DNA from 3 places in the Pseudomonas vesperimontis genome. Region 3 is predicted to be linked to each of the others. Evidence: predicted binding sites of a transcription regulator. Region 3 holds the regulator's gene; each other region holds the start of a gene.

Region 1 (7,366 bases), 1.1 Mb from region 3:
TCGCACCGCTGTGGGTCGACGTCCAATTGGTAACCTGGCCATCCTTACCCGACTCCAGCACTTGCTGGGTCTGCGCCGCCAAGGCCTGACGATCGCGGTCATCGAGCTTGGCGCCGATGGTCTTACCCAACATACCGCCAGCCAAAGCGCCAACGAGCATAGCGGCGGTGCGGCCGCTGCCGCTGCCCACCTGACTACCAATCAGAATGCCAGCGGCAGCACCCGCGACCGCCCCAATATTTTCCTGATTCAGCCACTCGTTTTGCGACATGTTGGCGCAACCTGCGGCGCTGGCAATACAGGCGCCAAGGGCTAAGTGACCGGTTTTTTTGAATAGGCTCATCCGTTGCTCCATCTAATTCTGATTGGCAGTCGAACGAATCGGATGGCACTCAGAGCAGAGAACGTTGGGCTAGGGGTTTAGCTGACAACAATCACTCGATCCATGAGAACAAAACGATCCATTAACGAAGCGATTTAATCTGAAACATAATGTCAAATCAATGGCACACGCCTATTTGACGCGCAGATACCCGCCCTTCTATAGATGAAGCCCTGCACTGCGCACCTTAAAGCAGACAAGCTCTGGGGGCGCATATCAGCCAACTCTATTGAATATTTATGCACAGGATTAAAAAAGCCCCCGCAGGCTCACGCCGGCGGGGGCTTTTAGTCAGCTAGAACTGGATCAGTTCTTGGACTTTTTGGCAGCGCGGGTGCGCTCGCCTTCGTCGAGGATTTTCTTACGCAGACGGATCGACTTCGGCGTGACTTCGCACAGCTCGTCGTCCTGGATGAACTCCAGGGCCTGTTCCAGGGTGAACTTCACCGGTGGCACCAGAGCGATGGTTTCGTCTTTACCGGAAGCACGCATGTTGTCGAGCTTCTTGCCTTTGGTTGGGTTAACACCCATGTCGTTATCGCGGCTGTTCAGACCGACGATTTGACCGTAGTAGATTTCCTGACCGTGCTCAACGAACAGCTTGCCGCGCGCCTGCAGGGTTTCTAGGGAATAAGTCAAAGCCTTGCCGGTTTCGACCGATACCAGTACGCCGTTCTGACGGCCGGACATGTGGCCGGACTTCATAGTGTCGTAGCGATCAAAGATCGAGGTCAGGATGCCTGCACCGTTGGTCATGGTCAGGAACTGGTTACGGAAACCAATCAGACCGCGAGCAGGGATGTTGTATTCCAAACGAACGCGACCCTTGCCATCCGGCACCATGTTGGTCAGGTCACCCTTACGCACGCCAATCTCTTCCATGACCTTGCCCTGGGACTCTTCCGGCACGTCGATGGTGACGTTTTCGAACGGCTCCTGCTTCACGCCGGCAACTTCACGGATGATCACTTCCGGGCGACCCACGCCCATTTCGAAGCCTTCGCGACGCATGGTTTCGATCAGTACCGAGAGGTGCAGCTCACCACGGCCAGAAACCTTGAAACGGTCGGCCGAGTCGCCCTCCTCAACACGCAATGCCACGTTGTACAGCAACTCTTTGTCCAGACGCTCTTTGATGTTACGGCTGGTGACGAACTTGCCTTCTTTACCGCAGAACGGCGAATCATTGACCTGAAAGGTCATGGATACGGTTGGCTCGTCGACGGTCAGCGGCTTCATTGCTTCGACATTGTTGATGTCGCACAGGGTGTCGGAAATAAACAGCTGGTCCATGCCGCTGACGCAGACGATGTCACCGGCGGTGGCTTCTTCAACGTCGATACGGTGCAAGCCGTGGTGGCCCATCAGCTTGAGGATACGACCGTTGCGGCGCTTGCCGTCGGCGTCGATGGCGACCACTGGGGTGTTCGGCTTGACGCGACCACGGGCGATACGGCCAACACCGATAATGCCGAGGAAGCTGTTGTAGTCCAGCGCCGAGATTTGCATCTGGAACGGACCATCGACATCCACCTTAGGGGACGGCACGTTGTCGACGATGGACTGGTACAGCGGTGTCATGTCTTCAGCCATCTCGGTGTGTTCCAGACCGGCAATGCCGTTCAGGGCGGAGGCGTAGACGACTTTGAAGTCCAGTTGTTCTTCGGTGGCACCGAGGTTGTCGAACAGGTCGAAGATCTGGTCCAGAACCCAATCCGGACGCGCGCCTGGACGGTCAACCTTGTTGATCACCACGATTGGACGCAGGCCGGCTTCGAAGGCCTTCTTGGTCACAAAGCGGGTTTGTGGCATCGGGCCGTCTTGGGCGTCAACCAGCAGCAGCACGGAGTCAACCATCGACATCACGCGCTCAACTTCACCGCCGAAATCGGCGTGGCCGGGGGTGTCGACGATGTTGATGTGGTAGCCGTTCCAGTTGATCGCGGTGTTCTTGGCAAGAATGGTAATGCCACGCTCTTTTTCCTGGTCATTGCTGTCCATCACGCGCTCGTCGTTGAGCTCGTTGCGCTCAAGGGTGCCGGACTGGCGCAGGAGCTTGTCCACCAGGGTGGTCTTACCGTGGTCAACGTGGGCAATGATGGCGATGTTGCGTAGATTTTCGATCACGTGTGTATCTCGATCAGAGGATTCGGTGTGCCGCCTAGTGTAGGGGGCGAATATTAACTAACTGCGATTTCTGCCAGGCGGCGTGAAAGCGTAAATCACGCCGCCGGTATGTCGGGAGGGCGATGGCGGATGCTGCCGCCATTCAACCCGGGCGTCTTATGTCGGACGATAAACGCGCGCACTGGCATACCCCTCATTAGCCGCTGACCTGCTGCGGGTGGTCACGCTCAGACAAAACCGAACCGGTGTTCTTCTCCAGCTGACGGATCAAGCGCTTGCGCACCGGCCGACTTTTTAGAGTGACGCTTGGGAAGACTTTAACGATCAGTTTCATGAAAACAGTGGGTGCCGAAGCTGCGAAAAAACAGGGGCGCGGATTATAGCGGAAATTGCTCACGCTTTGATCAAAAATCCTCACACCGACAAAGCGTGCACTTATTTGGTGCGATCGTGAAATATAGCTACCCATAACGGTGCAAATATTAGCTATGCATTACCATGCAGCCCTCGCTAGCCGTGATGTTCAGGCCTTGCACCCATTCTCGTGCACTGGCATGCAATTTGCTTCCTTGTGAGGCAGGATGCGCCGAGGGACTATGACCGCCGGTCAGCACCACATTTATCAAGGGCTCAGCACTCGAGCTTTAGCCACCTGGAGGACAGCATGTCGAAGTCGATTCAACTCATTAAAGAACACGACGTGAAGTGGGTAGACCTGCGCTTCACCGATACCAAGGGTAAGCAGCACCACATCACCATGCCGGCGCGTGACGCGCTGGATGACGAGTTTTTCGAAGTCGGCAAAATGTTCGACGGCTCCTCTATCCATGGCTGGAAAGGCATCGAAGCCTCGGACATGATCCTGCTGCCGGTTGACGACACCGCGGTAATGGACCCGTTCACCGAAGAACCAACGCTGATCATCGTGTGCGACATCATCGAGCCAAGCACTATGCAGGGCTACGACCGCGACCCGCGCTCGATCGCCAAGCGCGCTGAAGCATTCCTGAAAACCACAGGTATCGGTGACACCGTTTTCGTTGGCCCAGAGCCTGAGTTCTTCATCTTCGACGAAGTGAAGTTCAAATCCGATATCTCTGGCTCCATGTTCAAAATCTACTCTGAGCAAGGCTCCTGGATGTCCGATCAGGACGTTGAAGGCGGTAACAAAGGTCATCGCCCAGGCGTCAAAGGTGGTTACTTCCCTGTTCCGCCGTTCGACCATGACCATGAAATCCGTACTGCCATGTGTAATGCCATGGAAGAAATGGGTTTGGTCATTGAAGTTCACCACCACGAAGTCGCGACTGCTGGCCAGAACGAAATTGGCGTGCAGTTCAACACCCTAGTTAAAAAGGCTGACGAAGTTCAGACCCTTAAGTACTGCGTACACAACGTGGCGGATGCCTACGGTAAAACTGCGACCTTTATGCCGAAGCCGCTTTACGGCGACAACGGTTCGGGTATGCACGTGCACCTGTCCATCGCTAAAGATGGCAAGAACACCTTCGCTGGCGAAGGCTATGCCGGCCTGTCCGACATCGCCCTGTACTTCATCGGCGGCATCATCAAGCACGGCAAAGCGTTGAACGGCTTCACCAACCCGTCGACCAACTCCTACAAGCGTCTGGTCCCAGGCTTTGAAGCCCCAGTGATGCTGGCTTACTCGGCGCGTAACCGTTCGGCCTCGATCCGTATCCCGTACGTGTCCAGCCCGAAAGCACGCCGCATCGAAGCACGCTTCCCTGATCCGGCTGCCAACCCATACTTGGCCTTCGCCGCTCTGCTGATGGCCGGTATCGACGGCATTCAGAATAAGATTCACCCTGGTGATGCGGCTGACAAAAACCTGTATGACCTGCCACCAGAAGAAGGCAAGTTGATCCCGCAAGTGTGCGGCAGCTTGAAAGAAGCCCTGGAAGAACTGGACAAGGGCCGTGCCTTCCTGACCAAAGGCGGTGTGTTCTCCGACGACTTTATCGATGCCTACATCGAGCTGAAATCCGAAGAAGAAATTAAAGTACGCACCTTTGTGCATCCACTGGAATACGACCTGTACTACAGCGTCTAATCCAGCACGCGTCACAAGAGGCCACCTTAGGGTGGCCTTTTGCGTTTAGCCGCGAGCCCGGTGCGCATTTCGCTCCGCTGTTTTATGCGCGGGTACACGCCATCTCATCAACGCGCTTGCCAGAGCGCCCGAGCAGTGCAAGGCTTAGGTCTCATTAACCGGGAGAGTCAGGTATGCGCTCTTTACTCATCTGTCTGTTGCTGAGCATGGCCCTACCGGCCGCTGCGCAGATCTATACCTACACCGACGCCAATGGCAATACGGTATTCACCGATCAGCCGCCGGAAGGCCAGGTGACCGAAAATGTTGAGCTGCCTGCAACCAACAGTGTGTCGATGCCCGTGCCCAGCCAGCCCGCCGCTGCAAGCGCCGCTACAACTGAGCAAGCAGCGCCCTACAGCATGTTGCAACTGACTGACATTCCTAGCGATGAAGCCCTGCGCGCCAACAACGGTACCTTCAGTGTGGGCGTGGCTATTGAGCCCCGCCTGGCCAGCAACCATCGCTTGCGTTTGCTGCTCGATGGTAAGCCGTACGGTCAACCGAGCAACGTGCCGCGCCTGCAGGTCAGCAACGCTGATCGTGGCGAGCACAGCTTGGCCGTGGAAGTGTTAAGCGGTGAATCTTCGCTCCAGCAAAGCGCCACGGTGAATTTCACCGTCCAGCGCGTCAACACCAGCAGCCCAGCCCTCCGGCCGCCGGCCCCACCCGCAAAACCAAAGCCAGCCCCCTAACCTATGCGCAACCTGCTGTTCTGCTGTTTGATGCTGCTCGCCCTGCCCACATTGGCGCAGGTTTATACCTATATAGATGCCGAGGGTAATCGAGTATTCACCGACCAACCCACGTCCAGCCAAGCCGAGCGCGTGCAACTGGCGCCGAGTAACTCGATGTCGGCCACGCCCAGCGCCCCGCCTGCACCCACTTTTTTACCGCCGCCAGAACCCAGCCTGCGTTATAGCTTGCTGAGAATTTTGGTGCCACAGCCTGACGCCAGTATCCGCGACAGCGCGGGCAACTTGATTGTCAGTGTTAACAGTGAGCCAAAACTCTTCCCGCAACACCGCTATCGCCTGCTTATAGACGGTCAACCGGTGGGCGAAGTCGGCAGCAGCCCGGTATTCCCGCTGAGCAACATTGACCGCGGCACCCACCAGTTGGCCGTGGAAATCATCGACGCGCAAGATCGCATTATCGAGCGCACACCCAGCCAGCCCTTCCACATGCTGCGCATATCCCTCGTACAAAAGCGCAACGCTAACCCGTGCAAAAAGGTGGATTACGGCGTACGCCCCGAATGCCCGCTCAAAGACAAACCAGCGGAAAAGAAAGACATCCCCTTCGTGCCATTCCTCTAGGCACTGTTACTGTTCACGCCCGGACACCCAAACAGGCAGGCCGCCCCGCACCAATTAAGTGCAAAAAAACCGGGCATTTCTATACGCTCCCTGTTTTGGGTCAGCCTATTGCGCTTCAAAGCAGCCCATTTACGCCATTACAAAGCTAACTGCGCGTCTTTTCGGGGCTTTGGTTTGCTTCTTGCATTTTCTAGCAGTAATGCTGGAACCCAAGGGTCTGCGACATTCCATATGATCATCAACGACGCACTGCATCGCCTGCTGCTGGATAACCTGACCACTGCCACGCTGCTGCTCAATGACAACCTGCGCCTGGAGTACATGAACCCTGCGGCGGAGATGCTGTTGGCCGTCAGTGGCCAGCGCAGTCACGGGCAATTCATCAGCGAACTGTTCACCGAATCCAGCGAGGCACTCAGCGCCCTGCGCCAAGCCGTTGAACATGCTCACCCGTTCAACAAGCGTGAAGCGGTGCTGACCTCAGTCAGCGGGCAGACGCTGACCGTCGACTACGCGGTGACGCCTGTGCTGAGCCGAGGCGAAACCCTGTTGCTGCTGGAAGTGCATCCACGCGACCGCCTGCTGCGTATCACCAAGGAAGAAGCGCAACTGTCTAAGCAGGAAACCAGCAAAATGCTGGTGCGCGGCCTGGCACACGAAATCAAGAATCCGCTGGGTGGCATCCGCGGCGCAGCGCAGTTGCTGGCACGCCAGTTACCCGAGGAGAGCCTCAAGGATTACACCAACGTGATCATTGAGGAGGCCGACCGCCTGCGTAACTTGGTCGACCGCATGCTCGGCTCAAACAAGTTGCCATCGTTGGCGCTCACCAACGTGCATGAAGTGCTGGAGCGCGTCAGCAGTCTGGTGGAGGCGGAGAGCCAGGGCAGCATCATTTTGGTGCGCGACTATGATCCGAGTATTCCCGATGTACTGATCGACCGTGAGCAGATGATCCAAGCGGTTCTGAACATCGTGCGCAATGCTATGCAGGCCATCAGCTCGCAACATGATCTGCGCCTAGGCCGCATCACCCTGCGCACGCGCGCTCTGCGCCAATTCACCATCGGCCATTGCCGTCACCGCCTCGTAACCAAGATCGAGATTATCGACAACGGTCCAGGCATCTCGCCTGAATTGCAGGAAACCATTTTCTTTCCCATGGTCAGCGGGCGGGCCGACGGTACCGGTCTTGGCTTGGCTATCACCCAGAACATCATCAGCCAGCACCAAGGCTTGATCGAGTGCGAAAGCCATCCTGGCCATACCGTGTTCTCGATCTTCCTACCGCTGGAACAAGGAGTAACGACGCCATGAGTCGCAGTGAAACCGTCTGGATTGTTGATGACGATCGCTCCATCCGCTGGGTACTGGAAAAAGCCTTGCAACAAGAAGGCATGACCACCCAAAGCTTCGACAGCGCGGATG
Region 2 (7,366 bases), 950 kb from region 3:
CACTTGCCACGGCGAATGACACGCCGTAGGTGGTGCAATCGTCGATGACAATAACATTGCGGCCTTTTATCTGCGTTTTATACTTTGGGTTTAAGTGCAGGGTCGTAATCTGCCCGGTAGGATCAGTTCTGTCAGCATTTTTATTAGCTGACCTTTTCTCTGACGCAGTGTGCCGTATAAAAAGAGGCTCGCCGACTTTTGCCAATCGAACGCGTGAGGCAGTGGTTCGAAGTCGATGGGTGAACTCACTCAGGACTTCAGTGTCATTATTTGCGCTTTTGGAGGAGGGGTATACCCCCCAAAATAACTGATTGGCACTATCTACACCGTCAATCAGTAGCGAGCGAGCAGTAATAATAAGCAGGGCTGTTAATCTACTGCCACCGTTTTTTACCGTAGTAGTGAGCTTAATGGCAAATAACTGTTGTGTCAGTTCTTTGCCATAACCTGAAAGGTCAACCAGCGCTTTAACGCTATAGTTTTTTTCTTGACCTTCATACCACCATTGACCATTCCAGCCATTGGTCATCGTTATCATATCCTCCAGCTCTTTTGGGGATGAGATTTTGATGCCTAGCCTTTTTACAGCTGCATCAGATGCCCAGTTGGCAGCAATCAGCACGGCTCGCCCATTTTTAGCCATCTGCATATCGATGGAATTAACGGCCAATACCAATATGTCATGGTTCGGTATATTAAGGTGCTTGGCTATCTCAGTAATGATCGACCCATTTTGACGGGCTTCGGCTTTCAGAAATATAACCTTTGATTTTCCAAAGGCCGCATCAAACCATTCAGGCTGGTCATGGTTGGAGACTACTCCAACTGCGTTACCCTTCGCGCTTGAATTGATAAGCGCTTGTACTATATCCGCGTCGGGCTGGCCGTTAATCGTGATTGCTGATGGTGAAGTAATTAGAGCTAGCATCCCTACTCCTTACGCTCTGGATCAGATTAGAGGAAGCTGACCTGATTCAGAGTTTTCCGAACTGTCGACGGTATTTGATGAGCTTGATACAGACTCATCAACTGGTGTGGTTATTTCTGTGGGTATTGATTGTGCTATTTCAGACTGAGTCTTTGAGTTTGAGATCAAATTATATTCATTCATCAATTTATTTGTATCGAACGGAATTTGAAGATTTATCGCGCCATAGGAGTTCGCAGAAAAATCAAGCTCCGGTTTGTCAGGCATCGTGCCTGGTAGGTACACGTTGATGATTCGTTTCTCATACTTGTGGGCAAACTTTACCGTATGAGCAGTGCCACTTTTGATCTGCCATTCGGCAGGTATCAAAATATCCCCGAGGGCAGCTTGTAGCCTATTTCTTCTGACAAAGTTTTCCGCACTGTAAGACTGCTCTGGTAGGTACTCGGTGATCACGGTTCCGCCAGCTTGGAGGATTTTTAACCGTAGGGGCTCCGAGCCTTTCGGGTAATTCTGAAGAATTCCGGTACCCAGTACCGCAATTGTGGGTAGTTGATAGCGCACAGATTCACTGTGGGCTATTTGGTCAATGCCCAATGCAAGTCCGCTGACGGTTACGAAACCTGATTTCGCTAAACTGGATACAACATAGCGAGTAAGGAAAAGGCCGTCGTCTGACGGCTTCCTGGTGCCAACTATTGCTACCGCGTGTTTTTCCAGGTTTTCTACATTGCCCTGTACGAAAAGCCACTCGGGCGCATCAGGTATTTTTCTCAGCTTCGAAGGAAAACTAGGTTCGTTCTTGAATAGCAAAACGACGGCACTGGCTGCTAGATTTCTAGCGGAGGCTAAGCCAACGTTCCAGAGTTTTTCTTGCCCTTCGAGGCCGTCAAAGCCAGCCTCCCTGAAGATCTTATCAAGGCCTGCTTTTTCAGGCTCCTTGAGCAAGTCCTTGTAGCCCGCACCGGATTGCGCAATTTTTTGGATAGTCCAGAAACCAACGCCTTTAACGCTAGCGAGCGCTAAAAACGCCACTTTCTCGCTCCGCCAAAACTCTTTGTCATCCATCCCTTAATAGCCTTCATCGTTACTGCATGGCTCACTTTCGGACGAAAAATCCGTTCCATCCGGCGTGTATATCTTCGTTCCCGATCAACCTTGATTTTGACACACGTCGCCAGCGGCCAAGGGTGCATTGCTCGGCCTGCTATGTCTACTTATGTGTAAGGGTGTATTGCTTCACAACTTAAGCAGATTGTGCGAACCCGCTGCCGCCACCAGCAACGCACGTTTGGCGGCAATTTGCCCCTGCACTTCGGCTAAGTCCGGATAGGGCAGCACGTGACGCAACAAGCCATTAGCTTGATAAGGCGCGATCGGTGTTTGCCCATTAAGGTGCGCGGCGACTTCCAGCAGGTGTTCGACGGCGATCACGTTGAGCCCCGAGGCGAGGCTGGCTTCCTCAGCATTGGCCTTGGGCACCACTAAGGTGCGCCCGGCTGCGCGGGCAGCCAGTGCCGCCGGCAGCACGCCCTGCACCGGGCGTATGGCCCCGGAGAGCGCCAGCTCACCCAAGCATTCGAGGTGTTCCAGCGCTGCCGCCGGTACCTGACCGCTGGCGGCAAGGATGCCAAGGGCAATCGCCAGGTCGAAGCGGCCGCCATCTTTAGGCAGGTCGGCCGGAGCCAGATTCAGGGTGATACGTCGGGGCGGGAAGTCGAAGGCGCAATTGAGAATGGCGCTGCGCACCCGGTCCTTGCTTTCCTTGACTGCTGTTTCCGGCAGGCCGACCAGTGCCAGTGATGGCAGGCCGTTAGCCAAGTGAGCTTCGACGGTAACAGCAGGGGCTTCAACGCCGACTTGCGCGCGGCTGTGGACTATAGCCAGGGACATCGATCACTCCTTGATCAGCTGATACATCCACCTAGGGTGTTATGCGTCGCTTACGCTGCTTTCTGCGCTACGCGCTTCCATCTCCGCGACTTTGGCTTCGAGGGCCTCCAGACGCGCACGGGTGCGCGCCAGCACAACCATTTGGCTGTCAAATTCGTCGCGGCTGACTAAGTCGAGTTTGCTAAAGGCGCTTTGCAGCAACATTTTGAACTGAGCTTCAAATTCGCCACGCGGCAACGGCGCGTCACCGTTAAACAAGCGCGAGGCATGGGTGGACAAGGCGTCTAGCAGGGCTTTAGGTGGCAGCATGGTGAGGTTCCGTTTTCAGGTGGAGGCAGTGTAGCACGCAGTTTTAACCGGCTTGCCGGGTGCCCTTGGCGCCAGCTTGGCCGTCCTGCACGGTTTTCGCGCGCTGCGCGGCGGATGAGCGCACCACGATTGTGCAGTGGCGAGCGGCCACTGCTCAGGAAAAGCCTTGGTTAAACGGCTAACTGTATGAATTAAATCGATTTTAGCCAAACTGGCAAGCTTTCTGCTTTGTCTCTTACGAGGCATGCACCGATGCAGTTCCAGTGCGTCAGACGAAGCGAGAAGTGCTTCGTTAGGAGCGGTGGGTGCGCATCGATGCAGCTGGGTTAGGGCGGCGATGCATTACAAAAGCCAGGCACTGCGCTTAGACTTGAGCCGGGTTCGTAATTCCTGGGGCAAGTCCACCATACACGGGAGAGAGTTACATGAAGCTAGTCACTGCCATCATCAAGCCGTTCAAGCTGGACGACGTCCGTGAGTCACTGTCGGAGATCGGCGTGCAGGGCATCACTGTCACTGAAGTTAAAGGCTTTGGACGCCAGAAAGGCCATACCGAGCTGTACCGCGGCGCTGAATACGTGGTCGATTTCTTGCCAAAAGTGAAAATCGACGTGGCCATCGCTGACGATCAACTCGATCGCGTGATCGAGGCCATCACTAAAGCTGCCAATACCGGCAAGATCGGTGACGGCAAGATTTTCGTTGTAAACCTGGAACAGGCCATCCGCATCCGTACCGGCGAAACCGGCACCGACGCAGTTTAAGCCTCCGCACGAACCCCACGCCCCAGGAGTTAAACCATGACTCTGCGAAAAATCGCAGGGCTAGGAGCCCTTTTGTCTTTCGTTCCTGGCGTTGCCATGGCCGAAGAGGCAAGCCTGAACAGCGGCGACACCGCTTGGATGTTGGTCGCTACTGTATTGGTGTTGTTTATGACCATCCCCGGTCTGGCGCTGTTTTACGCCGGCATGGTGCGTTCCAAGAACGTGCTGTCGGTGTTGATGCAGTGTTTTGCGGTTACCGGGTTGATCAGCATTCTGTGGGTCGTTTACGGCTACAGCCTGGCCTTTGACACGAGCGGCATGGAGCAAGGGGTACTCAACCTCAACTCCTTCGTCGGCGGCCTCTCCAAAGCCTTCCTTTCTGGTTTAACCCTGGACAGCCTGGTGGCTGGAATTCCGGAGAGTGTGTTCATCACCTTCCAGATGACCTTCGCCATCATCACGCCGGCGCTGATTGTTGGTGCCTTTGCCGAGCGCATGAAGTTCTCGGCCATGCTGCTCTTTATGGCGGTGTGGTTCACCTTGGTCTACGCACCGATTGCGCACATGGTCTGGGGCGGCGACGGTGCGCTGATGTGGGATTGGGGCGTGCTCGATTTCGCGGGTGGCACGGTGGTGCACATCAATGCGGGTATCGCCGGTCTGGTGGCCTGCGTTGTATTGGGTAAGCGTAAAGGCTTTCCGACTACCGCGATGCCGCCGCACAACCTGGGCTACACCCTGATCGGCGCAAGCATGCTCTGGGTCGGCTGGTTCGGTTTTAACGCAGGCTCTGCGTTAGCCGCCAACGCCAGCGCTGGGATGGCCATGCTGGTCACTCAGATTGCCACCGCTACAGCGGCGCTGAGCTGGATGTTCGCCGAGTGGATCACGCACCGCAAACCGAGCGTGCTGGGCATTGCCTCGGGTGCTGTCGCGGGGCTGGTGGCGATCACGCCGGCGTCCGGCACAGCAGGGCCAATGGGCGCTCTGGCGATTGGTCTGGCCAGTGGGGTGATCTGCTTCTTCTGCGCCACCAGCCTGAAGCGCAAGCTTGGATACGACGATTCCCTCGACGTATTCGGTGTGCATGCCATGGGCGGCATTGTCGGCGCCATCCTCACTGGTGCGTTCGCCGCACCGGCGCTGGGCGGTTTCGGCACGGTGGTGGATATTCCGGCGCAGTTATGGATCCAGTTCAAAGGGGTGGCCTTCACGGTGGTCTACACCGCGGTGGTGACCTTCGTCATTCTGAAAGTGATCGACCTAGTAATGGGCCTGCGTGTCAGTGAAGAGGAAGAGACCATCGGTCTCGATCTCGCCCTGCATAACGAGCGCGGCTACAACCTGTAAGCACACGTAGCGCGTCCGGAATCAACCCGGGCGTCTTAACCGAATAGCGCTAAAAAGCGTAACGGCAAGAGGTGAACCATGGACAACACAGCATTGACTGCACTGCAGTACGGTTTTGATACGTTTTACTTCCTGATTTGCGGCGCGCTGGTGATGTGGATGGCGGCGGGTTTCGCCATGCTCGAATCCGGTTTGGTGCGCGCCAAGAACACCACTGAAATTCTGACAAAAAACATCGCCCTGTACGCCGTGGCCAGCATCATGTACTTGGTTATTGGCTACCACATCATGTACTCCAGCCCTGAAGGCGGCATCCTGCCAAGCTTGGGTTTCTTGATTGGTGATGAAAATAGTGTCGAGTCAGTATTGGCCGGCGGTGAAGATGCGCCTTACTACTCAGCCCGTTCGGACTTCTTCTTCCAGGTGGTGTTCGCCGCTACCTGCATGTCGATTGTTTCCGGTGCTGTCGCTGAGCGCATGAAGCTGTTTGCCTTCCTGGCTTTCGCCGTGGTCATGACCGGTTTCATCTATCCGGTACAAGGCTTCTGGAAATGGGGTTCAGGCTTCCTCAACGAGGCCGGCTTCCTTGACTTCGCAGGCTCCGGCATCGTGCACATGGCGGGTGCTACGGCGGCTCTGGTTGGCGTACTGCTGCTGGGCGCACGCAAGGGCAAATACGGCCCGAATGGCCAAGTAAACGCCATTCCGGGTGCCAACCTGCCCATGGCCGCACTGGGTACCTTCATCCTGTGGATGGGCTGGTTCGGTTTCAACGGTGGTTCGCAGCTGAAGATGAGCACCATCGAAGACGCTAACGCGGTTGCCCAAGTTTTCGTCAACACCAATATGTCAGCTGCCGGTGGCCTGATCGCAGCGCTCATCGTCGCGCGCGTTCTGTTCGGTAAGGCTGACCTGACCATGGCGCTCAACGGTGCGTTGGCGGGCCTGGTGGCGATCACCGCCGAGCCGTTAACCCCATCGGCCCTGCAAGCCACCCTGATCGGTGGTGTAGGCGGCGTACTGGTGGTGTTCTCGATCCTCGGTCTGGACAAGCTCAAGCTCGACGATCCAGTCGGTGCCATTTCCGTTCACGGGGTGGTCGGTATCTGGGGCCTGCTCGCCGTTTGTCTCACCAACAGCGATGCCACCTTAGGCGCGCAGTTGCTGGGTATCGGTTCAATCTTCGCTTGGGTATTCATCGCCAGCCTGATCGTTTGGTCCATCATTAAACTGGTCATCGGCCTGCGGGTAAGTGAGGAAGAAGAATACGAAGGTGTGGATATCGCTGAGTGCGGCATGGAAGCCTATCCGGAATTCACCAAGCGTTAATTTTCTCTGCTACGAACGAGGGCGCCTATTGGCGCCCTTTGTTTTTTGCACGCCATGCTGCTCTGATGCTTTTAAGCACGTGCGCAGTTGTGATCAAGCGGCAACAGACCCTAAAATGCGCGCCGTCGAGTGCACTTTGCCAGTGCGCAGCGCTCGGCCAAGGCAAGGCCACAGGAATTTTTATTAGCGGTGTTAGAAAGCTGAGGCCGCTGGGCTATAACTACTCTGCTTTTCGCAAGTCATGAGGCTGGAACATGAGCGACGAAGATCTGGAAAACGACGAATTAGAAGGCGCCGACGAAGATGAAGGCGAAGAACTGGCGAGCGCTGATGATGGTGACGGCAGCGATGATGACAACGGTGACGACGAAGTTGCCCCTGCCAGCAAAAGCAAAAAGGTAAAAGCTGCTGTTGCGGTAGAAGAGCTGCCGAGCGTTGAGGCCAAGCAGAAAGAGCGTGATGCCCTGGCCCGCGCCATGGAAGAATTCCTTTCGCGTGGTGGCAAGGTGCAGGAGGTCGAGCCAAATGTGGTCTCCGACCCGCCGAAAAAGCCAGAAGGTAAGTACGGCAGCCGTCCTATCTAGGCGCCTGCGGTAAACCGAAAAGCCCGCAGGTCATAAGCCTGTGGGCTTTTTTGTGCGCGATGCCTTGTTAAGGCAGGCAGATGCCTTTGTAGGGTGGATGGCGCTTTATCCATCCACCGCTCATAGTCGGCCAGGGCCGCGCGTCTGCAGCCTATGCCCAGCTGTGTAGTAGCGTTGGCAGTTCAGCCAACCTGCGGATTTGTCCATCC
Region 3 (7,366 bases):
GAAGAAGTTGTTGATCAAGTCACTCAGGGCCGCCAGTGCGTCGTCTTCCAACTCGCCTTCGGTATGCACGTGCACGGCTGTGCCTTTACCCGCAGCCAGCATCATCACGGCCATAATACTTTTGCCATCAACCAAGGTTTCTGGGCTGCGGCCGACCTTCACGTGGCAAGGAAAGCGCCCAGCGACGCCAACAAACTTGGCGGCTGCGCGGGCGTGTAAACCCAGCTTATTGATAATGGTGATTTCGCGTGCAGGCATCGCGGTAATTCCTTAACTGAGGTCGCGGTGGCGAATCTGCACGTTTTTTAGGATGGGTTTTAGCGTTTCACCCAGACGGCTGGCCAGGTACACCGAACGGTGATGGCCGCCCGTGCAGCCAATCGCCACCGTGACATAGGCGCGGTTGCTGGCAGCAAAACGCGGCAACCATTTGCTCAGGTAGGCGAGGATGTCTTGGTACATGTCTTCGACATCGGCTTGGGCCGACAGGTATTCAATCACAGGTTGGTCGAGGCCCGAGAAATCGCGCAGATCTGGCTTCCAATAGGGGTTCGGCAAGCAGCGCACATCGAAGACCAAATCAGCATCCACTGGCATACCGCGCTTAAAACCAAAAGACTCCAGCAAAAATGCAGTACCCGGCTCAGGCTGGTTAAGCAGGCGTAACTTGAGGCTGTCGCGCAGTTGATACAGATTGAGGTGAGTGGTGTCGATCTTCAGGTCGGCCAAGTCGATGATCGGCCCCAGCAGCAGGCTTTCGTCGGCGATGGCCTCAGCCAGCGAGCGGCTTTCGTTGGTCAGCGGATGGCGCCGGCGGGTTTCTGAGAAGCGTTTGAGCAGCGTTTCTTCGTCGGCATCCAGGTAGATCACATCGCACTTGATATGCCGAGCACGAACTTCCGCGAGCAACTCGGGAAAGCGCTGCAGATGGCTCGGTAAGTTACGTGCATCAATCGACACCGCGACCTGCGGGTGCAGCAGTTCGGTGTGCACCAGCGCGCGTTCAGCGAGTTCAGGCAGCAGGCCGGCGGGCAGGTTATCAATGCAGTAGAAACCGTTATCCTCGAGCACATTGAGGGCGGTGCTCTTGCCGGAGCCGGAGCGACCGCTGACGATGATCAGGCGCATGCTCAGGCTCTATTGAGTTGGTTTTGTGTGTCGACTACCACTTGGTACAGCGCTTCGCTGCTTGCGGCTTGGCGCAGGCTGGCACGTACCTCACTGCGGTCGAGCATGCTGGCGATTTGTCGCAGCAACTCTAAGTGAGCATCCGTGGCCGCTTCTGGCACCAGTAGGACAAACAGTAGGTCCACAGGCGCACCGTCGATGGCGTCAAAATCCACCGCGGCATCTAAGCGCAGCAGCGCGCTGATGGGCGCTGTACAGCCCGGCAGGCGGCAGTGTGGAATGGCGATGCCGTTACCGAAACCGGTGGAGCCGAGTTTCTCGCGGGCAATTAGGCTTTCGAAAATATCTTGGCCATCCAGGTCAGGCAGCTCACGCGCCACCAGGTTGGCAATCTGTTCGAGAACACGCTTTTTACTGCCGCCCGGCACGTTCACGAGGGAACGACCGGGGGTCAGGATAGTTTCAAGTCGGATCATAGGAGATAGACGACGTCAGCGAGCCATAGCACCCTGTTGACGATCGAGCTGTTTTTCCTTGTGTTTGATGAGTTGTCGATCGAGTTTGTCAGTCAATAAATCGATGGCGGCGTACATGTCGTCATGCTCGGCATTGGCGACGATTTCACCGCCTGCGATATGCAGGGTCGCTTCGATTTTCTGCTTGAGCTTCTCGACCTCCATGATGACTTGTACGTTGGTGATTTTGTCGAAGTGGCGTTCTAATCGGCCGAGTTTTTCGCCGATGTAGTTACGCAGGGCGTCGGTCACATCCAGCTGGTGTCCACTGATGTTGACTTGCATACCGCTTTCTCCTTGTTGCCGTGTGTAAGAAGCAGGTAATAGACCTGCCGCCGGAACACTGTGGCGTGGAAGACGCTGTCAGAACAAGCCCGCAGCCACCGCTAATTGCTTAGTTGCAGTATGGCTGCTTAGCAAAATATGTGGCGTAGGGTGTTGTGCGCAGAATGAGCTGTCTTCCTTCTTGTGGCTGCCTAAATCAATCGCTTGCGCTCACTGGAAGGCGCTATTGCGAGGGATTCACGGTATTTGGCGACCGTGCGGCGGGCAACTTGAATGCCTTGTGCTTCCAGTAGACCAGCGATCTTGCTGTCACTCAATGGCTTTTTCGCATTTTCCGCGGCGACCAATTTTTTGATGATGGCGCGAATAGCTGTGGACGAACATTCGCCGCCCTCAGAGGTGCTGACATGGCTGGAGAAGAAGTATTTCAGCTCATAAATACCGCGCGGGGTGTGCATAAATTTCTGCGTGGTTACCCGCGAAATCGTCGACTCATGCATGCCCACCGCCTCCGCGATATCGTGCAGTACCAAGGGCTTCATCGCCTCGTCGCCGTAATCGAGAAAGCCGCGTTGGTGCTCGACTATTTGCGTCGCCACCTTCATCAAGGTCTCGTTGCGGCTTTGCAGGCTTTTGATAAACCAGCGCGCTTCTTGCAGTTGGTTACGCATGAAGGTGTTATCGGCACTGGAGTCGGCGCGCTTCACAAAGCCGGCGTACTGGGCATTGACGCGCAGGCGCGGCATGGCTTCTTGGTTTAGCTCCACCAGCCAGCGCTCGTTGTGTTTACGCACGATCACATCAGGCACCACGTATTCCGGCTCGCTGGACTCGATGTGCGAGCCGGGGCGCGGATTGAGACTCTGAATCAAGTCTATGACTTGGCGCAGCTCATCTTCCTTGAGCTTCATGCGGCGCATCAGTTGGCTGTAGTCGCGGCTGCCGAGCAAGTCCAGGTAGTCGCCCGCCAAGCGTTGGGCCTCGTTTAACCACGGGGTGCTAGTGGGCAGCTGGCGCAGTTGCAAGAGTAAGCATTCGCCCAGATTGCGCGCGGCGATGCCGGTGGGCTCGAACTGCTGAATGCGGTGCAGCACGGCTTCAACTTCGTCCAGCTCAATGTCCAGTTCCGGATCGAAGGCCTCGACCACTTCTTCCAGGGTTTCTTCGAGGTAGCCTTGCTGGTTGATGCAGTCGATCAGGGTCACGCCAATCAAGCGATCTTTGTCCGACATCGGCGCCAGGTTTAGCTGCCAGAGCAGGTGGCTTTGCAGGCTTTCACCGCTGGAGGTGCGGGTGGTGAAATCCCACTCGTCATCGTCGTTGGTGTTGCTGGGCAAGCTGCTGGCGCTGGTTTGGTAAATGTCTTCCCACGCGGTATCGACCGGTAGCTCGTTAGGAATACGCTCACCCCAATCGCCTTCTTCCAAGTTGTCCACGGTCTGGGTGGCTTCTTGATAGCTGGTTTCTTGATAGGGTGCTTCGGGCTGTTCGCTGGGGCTGGCGCTTTCTGCGCCATCGGCCATGGGGTCCGAATTGTCGAAATCCTCGCCTTCTTCTTGGCGTTCGAGCATCGGGTTAGATTCCAATGCCTCTTGGATCTCTTGTTGCAGATCCAAGGTCGACAGTTGGAGCAAACGGATGGCCTGTTGCAGCTGCGGTGTCATCGTCAGCTGCTGGCCCATTCTCATGACGAGCGATGGTTTCATTGCAGACCTTATTTACCGGCGTCTATGCGCAATCCACTACGGGCGTTTTAAAAAATGCCACTTGGAAGCAAATTATATGCCTGACTCTAAGGGGTTTGCCTAGCCTTGGCTGTGGCCAAAAAGAGAAAAGCTGCAGTTACAGCTTGAACTCGTGCCCCAAGTAGACTTCTTTGACTATTTGGTTGGCGAGGATGGCCTCGGCATTACCTTCGGCGATCAGCTGGCCATCACTGACAATATAAGCTGTTTCACAAATATCCAGAGTCTCGCGCACGTTATGGTCGGTGATCAACACACCGATGCCCTTGGCCTTGAGGTGATGGATGATCTGTTTGATATCGCCAACGGAAATCGGATCAACACCAGCGAACGGCTCATCGAGCAAAATAAACTTGGGGTTGGTTGCCAGCGCGCGAGCGATTTCCACCCGGCGACGTTCACCGCCCGACAGGCTCATGCCGAGGTTGTCGCGGATGTGACTGATGTGGAATTCCTGCAGCAGGCCTTCGAGTTCTTTGCGCCGCGCTGCACCGTCGAGGTCTTTGCGGGTTTCTAAGATGGCCATGATGTTGTCAGCCACGCTGAGCTTGCGGAAAATCGAAGCTTCCTGCGGCAAATAGCCGATACCGGCGCGCGCGCGGCCATGCATCGGTTGATGGCTGACGTCGAGGTCATCAATCATCACCCGACCCTGATCAGCTTGGACCAAGCCGACGATCATGTAAAAACAGGTGGTTTTACCGGCGCCGTTGGGGCCAAGTAAACCGACGATCTGCCCGCTCTCGATGCTCAGGCTGACGTCACGCACGACTTGGCGACCTTTGTAGCTTTTGGCCAAGTGTTGGGCTTTCAATGTGGCCATTTTTACTGCGCCTGTTGTTCAGCGGGTTTGTTCTTTGGCTGGATCACCATATCAATGCGCGGACGTGGCGCGGTGACATTGGTGCCAGTGGCGCGGCCGGCATTGACGATTTGGCGTTGGGTGTCATAAACGATTTTCTCGCCTTCGAAGGTGTTGCCTTCCTGGATCACCTTGGCCTGATCAATTAGCACGACGCGCTCGTTGGCCATAAAGTACTGAATGGTCAGGCCATAGGCCTTAACGATCTGTTTATCGGCTGAGGGCTGTTGCTCGTAGTAGGCCGGCCTGCCGACTGAGGTGAAGACTTCAACATCGCCCTGAGCATTCTGGGTAATGGTGACAGTGTCGCCGGTGACTTTCATGCTGCCTTGGGTGATGACGACGTCGCCGCGATACACTGCCACGCCTTGTTTGTCATCGAGTTCGGCGCTGTCAGCCTGAATACGGATCGGCTGTTCGCGGTCGGATGGCAATGCCCACACGCTGGCACTGCCGAGTGCGACGCTGAGGCTGAGTAGTAGGGGGAGGGTATTAACGAGCCTCATGCAGACCTCTTACGTTGGACAGCAGGAGCATCCTGCCGTCATTCAAGTACGCTTTCATTCCTTGTGCCGTGGTCACCCCATTGGCCGCGTCGATTCTAACGGCTTGCTGGGTCTGCGCATATTCCTTCTCGGGGAAGATGGTCAGGCGGCTGGTGGTGAGAATAGTCGGGCGGCCTTTGGCATCAATGCGATCAACGCGAACGCTGTCGATCAATTCGACTTCAGTGCCGCCAGACGATACCTCACCACGCTCGCTGCGGATCTTCCAAGGCAGTTCTGTGCCGCGAAACAGGTTCATATTTGGGCGGGTCATCAGGGTGATATCACTGGCCCTAAGGTGCTCGACCTTGTCGGCGGTCAGCTCATAGTGCAGCTTACCGTCGGCTTGGTATTGCACGGTGTAGGTGTTGGTGGCGTAAAAATCGATGGCCGTGTCGGTCCCGGCAGCATTCGGCTGCTGGTTGAAGCTTTCTGGGCTGAGGTTCCAAAAGCCGAGTGCAGCCACAAGCAGAGCGACACCGGCGATCAGGGCAACATTGAATAATTTGCGGGGCATGATGAGCCTATAGATAATCGGCTTGAGCAGCTTCAAGGGTGCCTTGGGCGTGCATGATCAGTTGGCAAAACTCGCGTGCCGCGCCTTCACCGCCGCGCGCATGAGTGACGCCATGGGCATGTTGGCGGACAAAACTGTCGGCGCTGGCAACGGCCATGCCCAGCCCTACGCGGCGGATCACCGGCAGATCGGGCAGGTCGTCACCCAGGTAGGCAACTTGTGAGTAGTCTAGCCCTAGTTCACCCAGTAACTCGTCTAATACCACCAGCTTGTCTTCGCGGCCCTGATAAAGATGTTGAATGCCTAGGTTCTGTGCGCGGCGCTCAACCACCGGCGTTTTGCGACCGCTGATAATGGCGGTGCGCACGCCTGAATTGATCAACATCTTGATGCCATGGCCGTCGAGGGTGTTGAAGGTTTTGAACTCGCTGCCGTCGACCAGAAAATACAGCTTGCCATCGGTAAGCACGCCGTCGACGTCAAAGATCGCCAGTTTAATGGCCTGAGCGCGTTGCAACAGGTCAGGGTTGATCGCAGCAATTGTCATCACATCACTCCGGCGCGCAGCAGGTCATGCATATTTAATGCACCGACCGCCTGGTGGTTGTCGTCGATCACCACCAATGAGCTGATTTTGTGGTCTTCCATGATTTTTAAGGCCTCAGCCGCGAGCATTTCCGCGCGGGCGGTCTTGCCCTGAACGGTCATGACGTCATCAATGATGGTCTGGCGTACATCGATGCTCCGATCCAGGGTGCGGCGTAAGTCGCCGTCGGTGAAAACGCCAGCCAAGCGGCCGTCGTCCTCGGTCACCACGGTCATGCCCAGGCCTTTTTGGGTCATCTCCAGCAGCGCGTCGCGCAGCGACGTGCCACGCTTGACACGTGGCAAGCTGGCGCCGGCGTGCATGACGTGTTCCACCTTCAGCAGCAAGCGTCGGCCCAGGGCGCCACCGGGATGGGAGAAGGCGAAGTCTTCAGCGGTGAAGCCGCGCGCTTCCAGCAACGCAATAGCCAAGGCGTCCCCCAGCACCAGGGAAACCGTGGTGGACGAGGTTGGCGCCAGATTCAGCGGGCAGGCTTCTTGGGCTACGCGCGCGTCCAGATTCACGTCTGCCGCTTTGGCCAGCGGCGACTCCGGGTTGCCGGTCAGGCTGATCAGGGTAATGCCGAGGCGCTTGATCAGCGGCAGCAGGGTAATGATTTCTGCGGTGGAGCCGGAGTTGGACAGGGCTAATACCACGTCGTCGCGGGTAATCATGCCCATGTCGCCGTGGCTGGCTTCGGCGGGATGCACGAAGAAGGCGGTTGTTCCGGTACTGGCCAAGGTTGCCGCGATTTTATTGCCGACGTGGCCGGATTTACCCATGCCGACCACCACAACACGGCCTTTGCTGGCGAGGATCAACTCGCAAGCCTGCACAAAATCACCGTTGATACGTTGCAGCAGGTCCTCGATCGCTTCGAGTTCTAGGCGAATGGTGCGCTGTGCTGACTGGATCAGATCAGTTGACTGGCTCATGACTTCTCTGCGTTGTGCGGCTAAGCGACCGATTATAACGGTAAAGGTGCGCCTGCCCAGCCTTTCCAGCAACGGCGGGTGTGGCGTTGTGAAGTGTTTATCTCTGGCAACATGATCAATCTTGGGTGGGGATTGTCGCGGTGCTATAGTTCGCACCCATTTTCGGTACGCTCGACGACCCGTAGTGCCCTTTGTCCAGGGTGGTGCGTCAGTCAGGCAAGCGTTGAGCAAGGAGTCCAGATGAGCGC

The links. The regulator sigma-54, encoded in region 3, starts transcription at its own class of promoters, with help from an activator protein. The targets are predictions, from matches to a motif close to ANTGGCATNNANNTTGCTNT.
Region 1: a site for sigma-54 is predicted at 3,058-3,077, ahead of glnA (glutamate--ammonia ligase). Genes of this name have one in related genera too.
Region 2: a site for sigma-54 is predicted at 3,341-3,360, ahead of glnK (P-II family nitrogen regulator). Genes of this name have one in related genera too.

The regions. Positions count from the first base shown of each region.
Region 1 covers NZ_CP149803.1:287,070-294,435, reverse strand. Annotated here, with positions in the region: gene WF513_RS01430 (SH3 domain-containing protein) at 1-343, opposite strand, end outside; gene typA (translational GTPase TypA) at 689-2,509, opposite strand; gene WF513_RS01420 (hypothetical protein) at 2,706-2,843, opposite strand; gene glnA (glutamate--ammonia ligase) at 3,174-4,580, shown strand; gene WF513_RS01410 (DUF4124 domain-containing protein) at 4,754-5,314, shown strand; gene WF513_RS01405 (DUF4124 domain-containing protein) at 5,318-5,938, shown strand; gene glnL (nitrogen regulation protein NR(II)) at 6,173-7,255, shown strand; gene ntrC (nitrogen regulation protein NR(I)) at 7,252-7,366, shown strand, end outside.
Region 2 covers NZ_CP149803.1:170,575-177,940, forward strand. Annotated here, with positions in the region: gene WF513_RS00785 (hypothetical protein) at 1-928, opposite strand, end outside; gene WF513_RS00790 (DNA-processing protein DprA) at 950-1,996, opposite strand; partial or broken gene WF513_RS00795 (magnesium chelatase domain-containing protein) at 2,177-2,821, opposite strand; gene WF513_RS00800 (accessory factor UbiK family protein) at 2,861-3,130, opposite strand; gene glnK (P-II family nitrogen regulator) at 3,556-3,894, shown strand; gene WF513_RS00810 (ammonium transporter) at 3,931-5,244, shown strand; gene WF513_RS00815 (ammonium transporter) at 5,323-6,573, shown strand; gene sutA (transcriptional regulator SutA) at 6,828-7,157, shown strand; gene WF513_RS00825 (HAD-IA family hydrolase) at 7,309-7,366, opposite strand, start outside.
Region 3 covers NZ_CP149803.1:2,967,181-2,974,546, reverse strand. Annotated here, with positions in the region: gene WF513_RS14155 (HPr family phosphocarrier protein) at 1-258, opposite strand, end outside; gene rapZ (RNase adapter RapZ) at 271-1,128, opposite strand; gene ptsN (PTS IIA-like nitrogen regulatory protein PtsN) at 1,131-1,604, opposite strand; gene raiA (ribosome-associated translation inhibitor RaiA) at 1,620-1,928, opposite strand; gene WF513_RS14135 (RNA polymerase factor sigma-54) at 2,120-3,634, opposite strand; gene lptB (LPS export ABC transporter ATP-binding protein) at 3,771-4,496, opposite strand; gene lptA (lipopolysaccharide transport periplasmic protein LptA) at 4,499-5,041, opposite strand; gene lptC (LPS export ABC transporter periplasmic protein LptC) at 5,028-5,597, opposite strand; gene WF513_RS14115 (HAD family hydrolase) at 5,605-6,144, opposite strand; gene WF513_RS14110 (KpsF/GutQ family sugar-phosphate isomerase) at 6,144-7,118, opposite strand; gene WF513_RS14105 (ATP-binding cassette domain-containing protein) at 7,359-7,366, shown strand, end outside.